Regions from separate parts of the Methylobacterium sp. 88A genome, predicted to be linked through region 1. Evidence: predicted binding sites of a transcription regulator. Region 1 holds the regulator's gene; the other holds the start of a gene.
The links. Region 1 encodes PhoB, which activates phosphate uptake and scavenging genes when phosphate is short. Its sites were predicted from a motif close to TGTCATNNANCTGTCAT; they were not measured.
Positions count from the first base shown of each region.

Region 1 (5,239 bases):
CCGATCAGGACAAAATCGGTGCCAAAGTCTATTTAATCAATGGCAATGTTCTCCTCGATGTTTGGTACGATAACGGTGAGGCGGGCGGCCTTCGAACATACCAGCAGGAAATTGTGATCGGCGCGCAAGGATCGGCGGATCATAAACTCATGGATACGGCCTTGACGCCCGCGGTACCAATCCCAGGCGCCCCCGGACACTATTATGACCGCGATATAACAAATTACGACGTTATAAAAAGTCTTTTTACGAGCCGCGGATTGGAACAACAATTCAACGATAAGGAAAGCAGCTGGCTGAATGAGTATTTTTACCCACAAAAAGGGGTCACAAACCTTGAAAAGGCCGTCGATACCCTGCGACAGCTGACGAGCGGCCAGCACAAGTTCGATGTCGCCGACTCGATCGGGAGGACGATCGAGATCGATCACCCGACATATGACAAGGCGCCCAACACGCTGGAAGGTTACGCCGGCAACGATACGCTCATCGGGGGTGATGGCAACGACACGCTCAAGGGCGGCGGTGGCAACATCGATTATACGGTCTTCGGCGCCAATGGTGACGGCCACGATACCCTCTACGGCAAGGGTGGCGACGACATCATGCTCGGCGGCACCGGCAACGATGTGCTCGACGGTGGCGCGGGCAACGACCGTCTCGATGGGGGCGCCGGCAGCGACACGGCGAGCTACAAGTCGGCGACCGTTGGCGTGACCGTCTCCCTCGATTTGCAGGGCTGGCAGGAGATCGTCCCCGAAAAGGTGACCGTGTTCCAACCGGACCCTTACCCCGGCGAGGGCCCCGGAGGCATCGTCACCCCCCCTCCCGTCATAACGACGATCCGGGCGGAAAAGGATCGCCTCCTGAGCATCGAGAACCTCGAAGGCAGCAGGTTCAACGACCGTCTCACGGGCAACGTCCTGAGCAACACGATCCACGGCGGCGCCGGCAACGACGACATCGACGGTCATCTCGGTGCGGACCGGATGTACGGCGAGGCCGGCAACGACACCTACGTCGTCGATCAATCCGGCGATCGCGTCTTCGAAGCGAAGGATGCCGGGCAGGACACCGTCAAGACGAGCGTCAGCTACGTCCTCGCCGCCGGACAGGCGATCGAGACCCTGGCCACGGCGAAAGCGACGGGCACGGGCGCGATGAACCTCACCGGCAACGAGTTCGCTCAGGCGCTTGTCGGCAACAACGGCGCCAACCTCCTCGATGGCAAGGGCGGCGCCGACACGATGACCGGGTATGCGGGGAATGATACCTATGTCGTCGACAATGCCGGCGACGTTGTCGTCGAGGCGGCCGATCGCGGCATCGACGCCGTCCGCTCGTCCATCAGCTTGACCTTGGCGGCCAACGTCGAAAACCTCACGCTAGTCGGCACGGCTGCACTCAACGGCACCGGCAACGCTCTCGCCAACACTCTCACCGGCAATGCCGCCGCCAACCTCCTCGACGGCAAGGCCGGCGCCGACATCATGGCCGGCGGCGCGGGATCGGACACCTACATCGTCGACAATATCGGCGACAAAGCCGTCGAAGTGAGCGGCGGCGGTGACACCGACCTCGTCAAGGCATCCGTGTCCTTCTCGCTCGGGGGTTCCTACGTGGAACACCTGACGCTGACCGGCACCGGGAATCTCAGCGCCACCGGCAACTCGCTCGACAACGTCCTCAGGGGCAATGCCGGCGTCAACGTCCTCGACGGTAAGACGGGCGCGGACACGATGATCGGCGGTGCCGGCTCCGACACCTACATCGTCGACAACATTCGCGACAAAGCCGTGGAGGGGAGCGACGGCACCGGCATCGACCTCGTCAAGGCGTCGGTGTCCTTCTCGCTAGGGGGGTCCCACGTGGAGAACCTGACGCTCACCGGGACCGGATCCCTCAACGCCACCGGCAACACGCTCGTCAACGTGCTCAAGGGCAATGCCGGCGCCAACCATCTCGACGGTGGCCTCGGGGCGGATACGCTGACGGGTCTGGCGGGCGAGGATACCTTCGTGTTCAGCACGAAGCTCGGCGCGACCAATATCGACCACATCACCGATTTCTCGGCCGGGATCGACACGATCCAGTTCTCGAAGAGCATCTTCGCGGCGCTCTCGGCCGATGACCTCGCGGCGGCGTTCAAGGACCTGGGTGTGGCCGGCGCGAAGATCGATGCGGACGACCGCATCCTCTACAATCGCGACACCGGTGCCCTGTCCTACGACGCCGATGGCAGCGGCACCACGGCCAAGGCGGTCCAGTTCGCCATCATCGACAACCACGATAAGGCGACGCTGACGCACCTCGATTTCCTGCTGGCGTAAGCGTCCCGACACGCCCTGGCCGAATGAGACTCATTCGGCCAGGGCTGCTCGGACGTTCAGGCCCCATGGTGCCCCCGAGATCATGCCGAAGCGGCCCGTAAAGAGTTCCGGGGTCGAACTCCCGGCCTCGTTGCCCGGTGGCAGCCCGCAGCCGCGGCGACCTCCCGTCGTCGAGATCCGGGCGCTCGTTCCAGGCGGAGCGGCGCGAAGCCGGACCCGCTCTCACTCGTCCGTCGAGAACATCTCGTCGAAGGAATAGCCGGAGCCGCGCACGGTGCGGATCGGGTCGCTTTGGCGCGGGCGGTTGATGGCCTTGCGCAGGCGGCCCACATGCACGTCCACCGTGCGCTCGTCGATATAGACGTCGTGGCCCCAGACCCCGTCGAGGAGCTGCTCGCGCGAGAATACCCGGCCGGGGCTCTGCATCAGGAATTCGAGGAGCTTGAACTCGGTGGGGCCGAGATGGATCTCGCGGCCCTGGCGGCGGATGCGGTGGCTGACGCGGTCGAGTTCGATATTGCCGGCGATGAGCAGGTCCGCCACGTGGCTCGGCTTGGCCCGGCGCAGGAGCGCGCGGACCCGGGCGAGCAGTTCCGGCACCGAGAACGGCTTGACGATGTAATCGTCGGCGCCGGTGCCGAGGCCGCGGATGCGGTCGCCCTCCTCGCCGCGCGCCGTCAGCATGATGACCGGCAGCCGCTCGGTCTCGCGCCGGGCGCGGATGCGGCGGCAGAGCTCGATGCCGGAGAGACCGGGCATCATCCAGTCGAGGAGGACGAGGTCGGGCACCTGCTCCTGAAGGCGCAGATCGGCCTCGTCGCCGCGGGCGGCGGTGTCGACGACGAAGCCCTCCGCCTCGAGGTTGTAGCGGAGGAGAAGGGTGAGGGCCTCCTCGTCCTCGACGATCAGGATGCGCGTACTCATGCGGGTGTTTTCAGGGTGAGGGCGGCCGTCCCGTCACGCACGGGACGGCCGCGCGACGATCGTGCCGGAATGGCCCGACCGGAGGGACGGTCAGGCGCTGGCGGGCAACGACACGGTGGCGTAGTTCGATGCGTCGTTCTTCGGGCGATCCTGTTCGGCCAGTTCGTTCGTGCCGGTGACGAGGTAGTGGATCGTCTCGGCGATGTTGGTGGTGTGGTCGCCGATCCGCTCGATGTTCTTGGCGCAGAACAGCAGGTGCGTGCAGAACGAGATGTTGCGCGGGTCTTCCATCATGTAGGTCAGCAATTCGCGGAAGAGCGAGTTGTAGAGCGCGTCGATGGCGTCGTCACGCTCCCAGACGTCGAGGGCGGCCTTCACGTCCTGGCTCGCATAGGCGTCGAGGACGTCCTTCAGCTGCTCCTGCACCAGGTCGCCCATGTGCTGGACGGCGATGACGATCTTCTGCGGCTGGATCTGCTCGGCGATGGCCACCACGCGCTTGGCGACGTTCTTGGAGAGGTCGCCGATCCGCTCGAGATCGTTCGAGACGCGGATGGCCGAGACCGTCTCGCGCAGGTCGATGGCGAGGGGCTGACGCTTGGCGATGAGCAGGATCGCCCGCTCCTCGATCTCGTGCTGGAGGGCGTCGAGGCGCTTGTCGGCGCCGATCACCGCCTGGGCCAGGGGCACGTCCCGGCGCACCAGGGCGTTGCCGGAATCGGTCATCATCTTCTCGGCGATCCCGCCCATCTCGGAAATCGAGCGGCGCAGGTTTTCCAGTTCCGTGTCGTAGGAACTGACGATGTGGTTGGGCATGCTCGCACTCCTCGACCGAGGCCGCCTCGGGCGGCCTGCATCGCGTAGGATCGGGATCGGGTCCGGTGCCGCGGAACGCGGCCCCGGCGGGCTCAGCCGAAGCGGCCGGTGATGTAGTCCTGGGTCTGGCGCTTCTCGGGGTTCATGAAGATCCGCGTGGTGGGGCCGAACTCCACCAGCTCGCCGAGATACATGAACGCCGTGAACTGCGAGATGCGTGCCGCCTGCTGCATGTTGTGCGTGACGATGACGATCGTGAACTCGGAGCGCAGCTGCTCGATCAGTTCCTCGATGCGGCCCGTGGAGATCGGGTCGAGGGCCGAGGTCGGCTCGTCGAACAGGATCACCTCGGGACGCTGGGCCACGGTGCGGGCGATGCAGAGGCGCTGCTGCTGGCCGCCCGACAGGCCCATGCCGGACTGCTTGAGCTTGTCCTTCACCTCGTCCCACAGGGCGGCCTTGCGCAGGGATTCCTCGACGCGGACGTCGAGATCGGCCTTGGGCAGCTTCTCGTAGAGGCGCAGGCCGAAGGCGACGTTGTCGTAGATCGACATCGGGAACGGCGTCGGCTTCTGGAACACCATGCCGATGCGCGAGCGCAGCTCGTTGAGATCGACCTTGGCGTCGAGGACGTTCTGGCCGTCGAGGAGGATCTGCCCCTCGGCGCGCTGCTCGGGGTAGAGGCTGTAGATCCGGTTGAAGGTGCGCAGGAGGGTCGACTTCCCGCAGCCGGACGGGCCGATCAGCGCGGTGACCTGCCGGTCGTGGAAGTTGAGGTTGACCGACTTCAGGCCGTGGAAGGAACCGTAATAGAAGTTCAGGTCCTTCACGGCGATGCGCACGGGGGCCTGCTCGTCGGCCTTGTGGCGGCCGGTCAGCTGAGCTTGCGTGATCGCGGGAGCGGCGTTCATCGGGTGCGTGTCCTTGTCGAGGGCTGGATGGGACGGGGGCGCGGGGTCAGCGCGCCCGCTCGCTCTTGATGACGAAGCGGGCCACGATCGAGAGGGCGAGGATCGTGGCGGTGATGAGGAGGGCGCCGGCCCAGGCGAGCTGCTGCCAGTTCGAGTAGGGCGAGAGGGCGAACTGGTAGATCATCACCGGAAGGTTCGGGATGCCGCCCATCAGGTTGGGCGAGAACCAGCTGTTGTTGTTGAGCGCGGTGAAGAGCA
Region 1 is NZ_AQVT01000001.1:295,219-300,457, reverse strand. Features, by position in the region: gene A3OM_RS23350 (calcium-binding protein) at 1-2,330, shown strand, start outside; gene phoB (phosphate regulon transcriptional regulator PhoB) at 2,553-3,254, opposite strand; gene phoU (phosphate signaling complex protein PhoU) at 3,345-4,070, opposite strand; gene pstB (phosphate ABC transporter ATP-binding protein PstB) at 4,163-4,981, opposite strand; gene pstA (phosphate ABC transporter permease PstA) at 5,028-5,239, opposite strand, start outside.

Region 2 (5,239 bases), 520 kb from region 1:
TGGGTTTCGGATGATGCCGCCCAGCGCCTGCGCACCGAAGACCGGCCCGAGCACGCACGCACCATCCTGACGCGGAATACGTCACCGGACCTGCCGTTCGATCGCTCGATCAATCCCTATCGCGGCTGCGAGCACGGATGCGTCTACTGTTTCGCCCGGCCCAACCACGCCTATGTCGGCTTGTCCCCCGGCCTCGATTTCGAAACGAAGCTGTTCCACAAGGCCAATGCGGCCGAGTTGCTGGAGCGCGAGCTCTCCGCGAAGGGCTACGTCCCGCAGACGATCGCCCTCGGGACGGCCACGGACCCGTATCAGCCGATCGAGCGAGACCATGGGATCACCCGCGCCGTGCTCGGCGTCTTGGCGCGCTTCCGCCATCCCGTGGGGATCGTCACGAAATCGAACCTCGTCGCCCGGGACGTCGACATCCTGGCACCGATGGCGGAGCTCGGTCTCGTCAAGGTGGCGATGTCGGTGACGACCCTCGACCCTGTCCTGGCCCGCCGGATGGAGCCGCGCGCTCCCCATCCCGACCGGCGCCTCGAAGCGATCCGTCAGCTCAGCCGCGCGGGCATCCCGGTCATGGTAATGATGGCCCCGGTCATCCCATCGCTGAACGACCATGAGATCGAAGCGGTGCTGGAGCGGGCGCGGGAATGCGGTGCCGTCGAGGCCCGCCATGTCCTGCTGCGGCTGCCGCTCGAACTCGACGACCTCGTGAACGACTGGTTCGCCGAGCATTATCCGGGGCGCCGGCGGCACGTGATGTCGCTCGTGCGCGAGGCCCGTGGCGGCAAGGCCTATGATGCGACTTTCGGCCGGCGGATGACCGGCAGCGGGGCCTATGCCGATCTCATCGGCCAACGCATGCGGCTGGCAAAGCAACGCCTCGGCTATGCCGATGCGCGCATCTCCCTGCGCACGGATCTCTTCGATCCTACAGCGGCGTCCAGGGCACAGCTGCGCCTGTTGTGACGACAGAGGGCGAGGACGCGAAACGCTTGGTGAAGCTCACCCGGTGATGCGCGGAGCGGCCGAGGCTCGCCAAACCGGCGAGATGAGCCGCGGTGCCGTAGCCGACATTGCGATCCCAGGCATAGGCCGGATGACGGCCGGCCAGAACCCGCATGAGATCGTCCCGCAAGGTCTTGGCGACGATGGAGGCCGCCGCGATCTGGGGCACCAGCCGATCGCCGCCGATCACCGCCCGGCACGGCAAGGACAGGCCGGGGATGGCATCGCGCCCATCCACGGCCACGGGCGCTTCGAGGCCGAGCTTCTCCACCGCTCGCCGCATGGCGTCGAGGGTCGCCGCGCGGACGTTGATCCGGTCCACGAGTTGCCGTGACCCGGCCGCCACCGCCACCTCGGCATGTTCGCGAATCAGAGGCGTCAGGCGCTCGCGCGTTGCCCGGTCGAGCTTCTTGCTGTCGTCGAGGCAGGCCAGCACGGAGGCCGGGAACACGGCAGGATTGAACCAGACCGCCGCCACGACCACGGGGCCGCACAGGGCACCGCGCCCGACCTCGTCGCAGCCGATGAGCGCGGGGAGGGTGCTGGCGACGGGGTCGGCGAATGGTTTGGTCATTGGACCATTGGATATACCTCACCCAAAGACCGGTCACCGGGATTTGGGTGAGAAACGTGTGTGAGCGTGGCCGAACTCTCTGGACGAGGAGGCCGGAAGGTCATCGCCACGGCTTCGGGCTACACCGCAGCTGCCGCCCGGAACGCCCGGCGCCGGGGCGTGGGAAGACCTGTGCCGTGAGCCAGCGAAATGTTGGTGAAGAACTGGCGCGCGCTCTCGCCCCAGGTGTAGCGCAGGGCCTCTGCGCGGCAGCGCTCGCGGGGGATCGACAGGGCGGCGAGCGCCGCCTCGCGCAGGTCGGGTCCGAGGATTCCGGCACCGGTTCCGCCGATGACGTCGAGGGGGCCTGTGACCGGATAGGCCGCCACGGGAACGCCGCAGGCGAGGGCTTCGAGCAGGACGATGCCGAACGTGTCGGTGAGGCTCGGGAACACGAAGACGTCCGCTGCCGCGTAGATGCGGGCGAGCGCCGCGCCGGTCAGGGTGCCGAGGAAGCGGGCCTTTGGATACAGGCCGGCGAGGCGTGCCCGGTCAGGGCCGTCTCCGACCACGATTTTGGTACCCGGCAGGTCGAGATCGAGGAAGGCCGAGACGTTCTTCTCCACCGCCAGCCGGCCGACGAAGAGAAAGAACGGTCCGGACAATCCGACCAGGGCATCGGGCGGGACGTCATCCGGCCCAGCGGGGCGAAAGAGGTCCGTATCGACCCCCCGCGTCCAGCGCATCAGGTTGCCGAATCCGCGTGAGGCGAGGTCACGCTCGAGGGAAGGGGTCGAGACCATCGTCCCGCTCGCCGCGCCGTGAAAGCGCCGCAGCCAGGCGTAGCTCCAGCTTTCGGGAACGGGCGCACGGGCGGCGAGGTATTCGGGAAAGCGCGTGTGATAGCTTGTGGTGAAAGGGCGGCCATGGGCGAGACAATAGCGCCGGGTCGCGTAACCGACGGTCCCCTCGGTGGCCACATGGACATGAGTCGGGGCGAGATCCGACCATAGGCGCGCGATTTTGCCCTTGGTCGCATAAGACAGCCGAATCTCCGGATATCCCGGAAGCGGCACCGAGGCGAAGTCCTGATGGGTCAGGAACACGGTCTCGAAGCCGAGCTCCTGGCCCGCCGCCGCCATGTTCTCGAGAGAGCGGACGACCCCGTTGACCTGCGGGTGCCACGCATCGGTGGCGATCAACAGCCTCACGCGACAGCCCGCGCCGGACCGACGGTGACCGCGCTGCGCTCCGCTTCTTCCGCGGCGGCCCGCGCCCGCAACACGCTCGGGTAATGCAGCACCTCCATGGTGCCGTCGTAATGCTCGACGATGGCGGTGCAGGATTCCACCCAATCCCCGGTGTTCAGATAGGTCAGCCCGGCGATCTGCCGGTGCGCGGCATGGTGGATGTGTCCACAGATGACACCGTCCGCGCCCACGCGCTTGGCCTCCGCGCTGAGCAGCTCCTCGAACTTTCCGATGAAGTTGACGGCGTTCTTCACCTTCAGCTTCGCCCAGGCCGAAAGCGACCAATAGGCGAGGCCGAGGCGACGCCGGATCGTGTTCAGATGCGTGTTGATGAAGAGCGCGAACGTGTAGGCCCCGTCGCCCAGGAAGGCGATCCATTTGGCATGCCGCACGACCATGTCGAACTGGTCGCCATGGATGACGAGGTAGCGCTTGCCGTCCGCGGCGACGTGGATCCGGTCGTCCACCACCTCGATCCCGCCGAACGTCATGCCGAGATAATCGCGCAGGAACTCGTCGTGGTTGCCGGGGATGTAGATCAGCGTCGAGCCCTTGCGCACTTTGCGCAGCAGTTTCTGCACCACGTCGTTGTGGCTCTGCGGCCAGAACCAGCCCGATTTGAGCTGCCACCCGTCCACGATGTCGCCGACGAGGTAGATCTCGTCGGCATCGTAATCCCGCAGGAATTCCAGCAACAATCCTGCCTGACAGCCCTTCGTGCCCAGATGCATATCGGACAGGAAGAGCGTCCTCACGCGGATCGTCTTCTCTGTATCTTCGCCCACGACCCACTCCGAACGGCTTCGGTGCATTGAGCCAAACCGGATTCCCGTATCAGTTTGATGACGTGCGCTGTCTCGCCCCGTGGCTCGCCTTGCAATGCGACTACTTCAACCGCATCGCGCGGATGTTGCACTGCGCGACAAATTTTTTGAGTGGCCGGGAAGTTTTTTGCGTTTTCCTTCGGTGGCGAACCCCGGCATAGTCCCGATCAAGGTGACCCACCGGATCGCGCTGGAAAGCGCGTGTCCGGAGCCCATGCGAGGCGGAATCAAGGTTGCCGACGAGGTGAGAAACGACGTCCAAGGCCCTGGGAGTGTGCGGTATTCGCGCGCCCCGGCCAACGGAGAGAGGCTTGATCCAGTCGAAGGCAGTCACGTCGAGCGCTCCGGAACTCGCAGTCATCGGTGATGGCACGAGGCGGGCCTCGCGCCTTCCGCCGACGATCGTGGACCGTGCCTTCTCCTCCAGACGGACGCGCGGCAGCCGGGCCTCCTGGCAGCGCCGCCGTTTCTTTCCCAAAGCTTAGGAACCGTCCCGGCTGCCCATCAGGCCGGATCGCGACCTCGGACCACCGTATTCGATCCCAGCGTCGCACGATGCGTGCGCGCGAACCGAAGAAGAACCGGAGACACAACATGGCGGCAACGAGACGGCCGGGTCGGAACCATCTGTTCGTTCCGGGCCCCACGAACATCCCCGACCGCGTCCAGCGGGCGATGATCGTTCCCTCCGAGGATCACCGTTCGGTGGATTTCCCGACGCTGACCAAGCCCCTGTTCGAAGAGACCAAGGCCGTGTTCGGCTCGACCGAGGGCACGATCTTCCTGTTCCCGGCCTCGGGTACCGGCATCTGGGAATCGGCACTGACCAACACCCTGCATCGCGGCGACACGGTACTGACCTCGCGCTTCGGCCAGTTCAGCCACCTGTGGATCGACATGGCCCAGCGTCTGGGCCTGAACGTGATCGTTCAGGAAGAAGAGTGGGGCACGGGTGCGAACCCGCAGCGGATCGAGGAGGCGCTGCGCGCCGACACGAACCACGAGATCAAGGCCGTCATGACGGTCCATAACGAGACCGCCACCGGCGTCACCAGCGACATCGGTGCCGTGCGCAAGGCGATCGACGCGGCCGGCCACCCGGCACTTCTCTTCGTCGATGGCGTGTCCTCGATCGGCTCGCTGCCGTTCTACGCCGACGAGTGGAAGGTCGATTGCGCCATCGCCGGCTCGCAGAAGGGCCTGATGCTCCCCGCCGGCCTCGGCGTGATCTGCGTCAGCCAGAAGGCGCTCAAGGCCGCCGAGTCCTCGTCGGGCCCGAACGACCGTCTCGCGCATGTCTACTTCGACTGGGCCGACCATCAGAAGCAGAACGGCGCCGGCTACTTCCCCTACACCCCCGCCCTGCCGCTTCTCTACGGCCTGCGCGAGGCACTCGCCTGCCTGCGGGAAGAAGGTCTCGAGAACGTCTACCACCGCCATGCCGTACTCGCCGAGGCGACCCGCCAGGCCGTGGCGGCCTGGGGTCTCAAGACCTGCGCTAAGGAAGCCAAGTGGAACTCGGACACGGTGACGGCCATCCTCGTCCCCGAGGGCATCGACGCCGCCGCGATCATCAAGCACGCCTTCGTGCGCTACAA
Region 2 is NZ_AQVT01000001.1:818,360-823,598, forward strand. Features, by position in the region: gene A3OM_RS0103775 (PA0069 family radical SAM protein) at 1-975, shown strand, start outside; gene A3OM_RS0103780 (ribonuclease HII) at 938-1,588, opposite strand; gene A3OM_RS0103785 (glycosyltransferase family 1 protein) at 1,708-2,778, opposite strand; gene A3OM_RS0103790 (UDP-2,3-diacylglucosamine diphosphatase) at 2,775-3,602, opposite strand; gene A3OM_RS0103795 (aminotransferase class V-fold PLP-dependent enzyme) at 4,236-5,239, shown strand, end outside.
Region 2: A3OM_RS0103790 (UDP-2,3-diacylglucosamine diphosphatase) is a predicted target of PhoB. The motif match lies at 3,649-3,665, and genes of this name have one in related genera.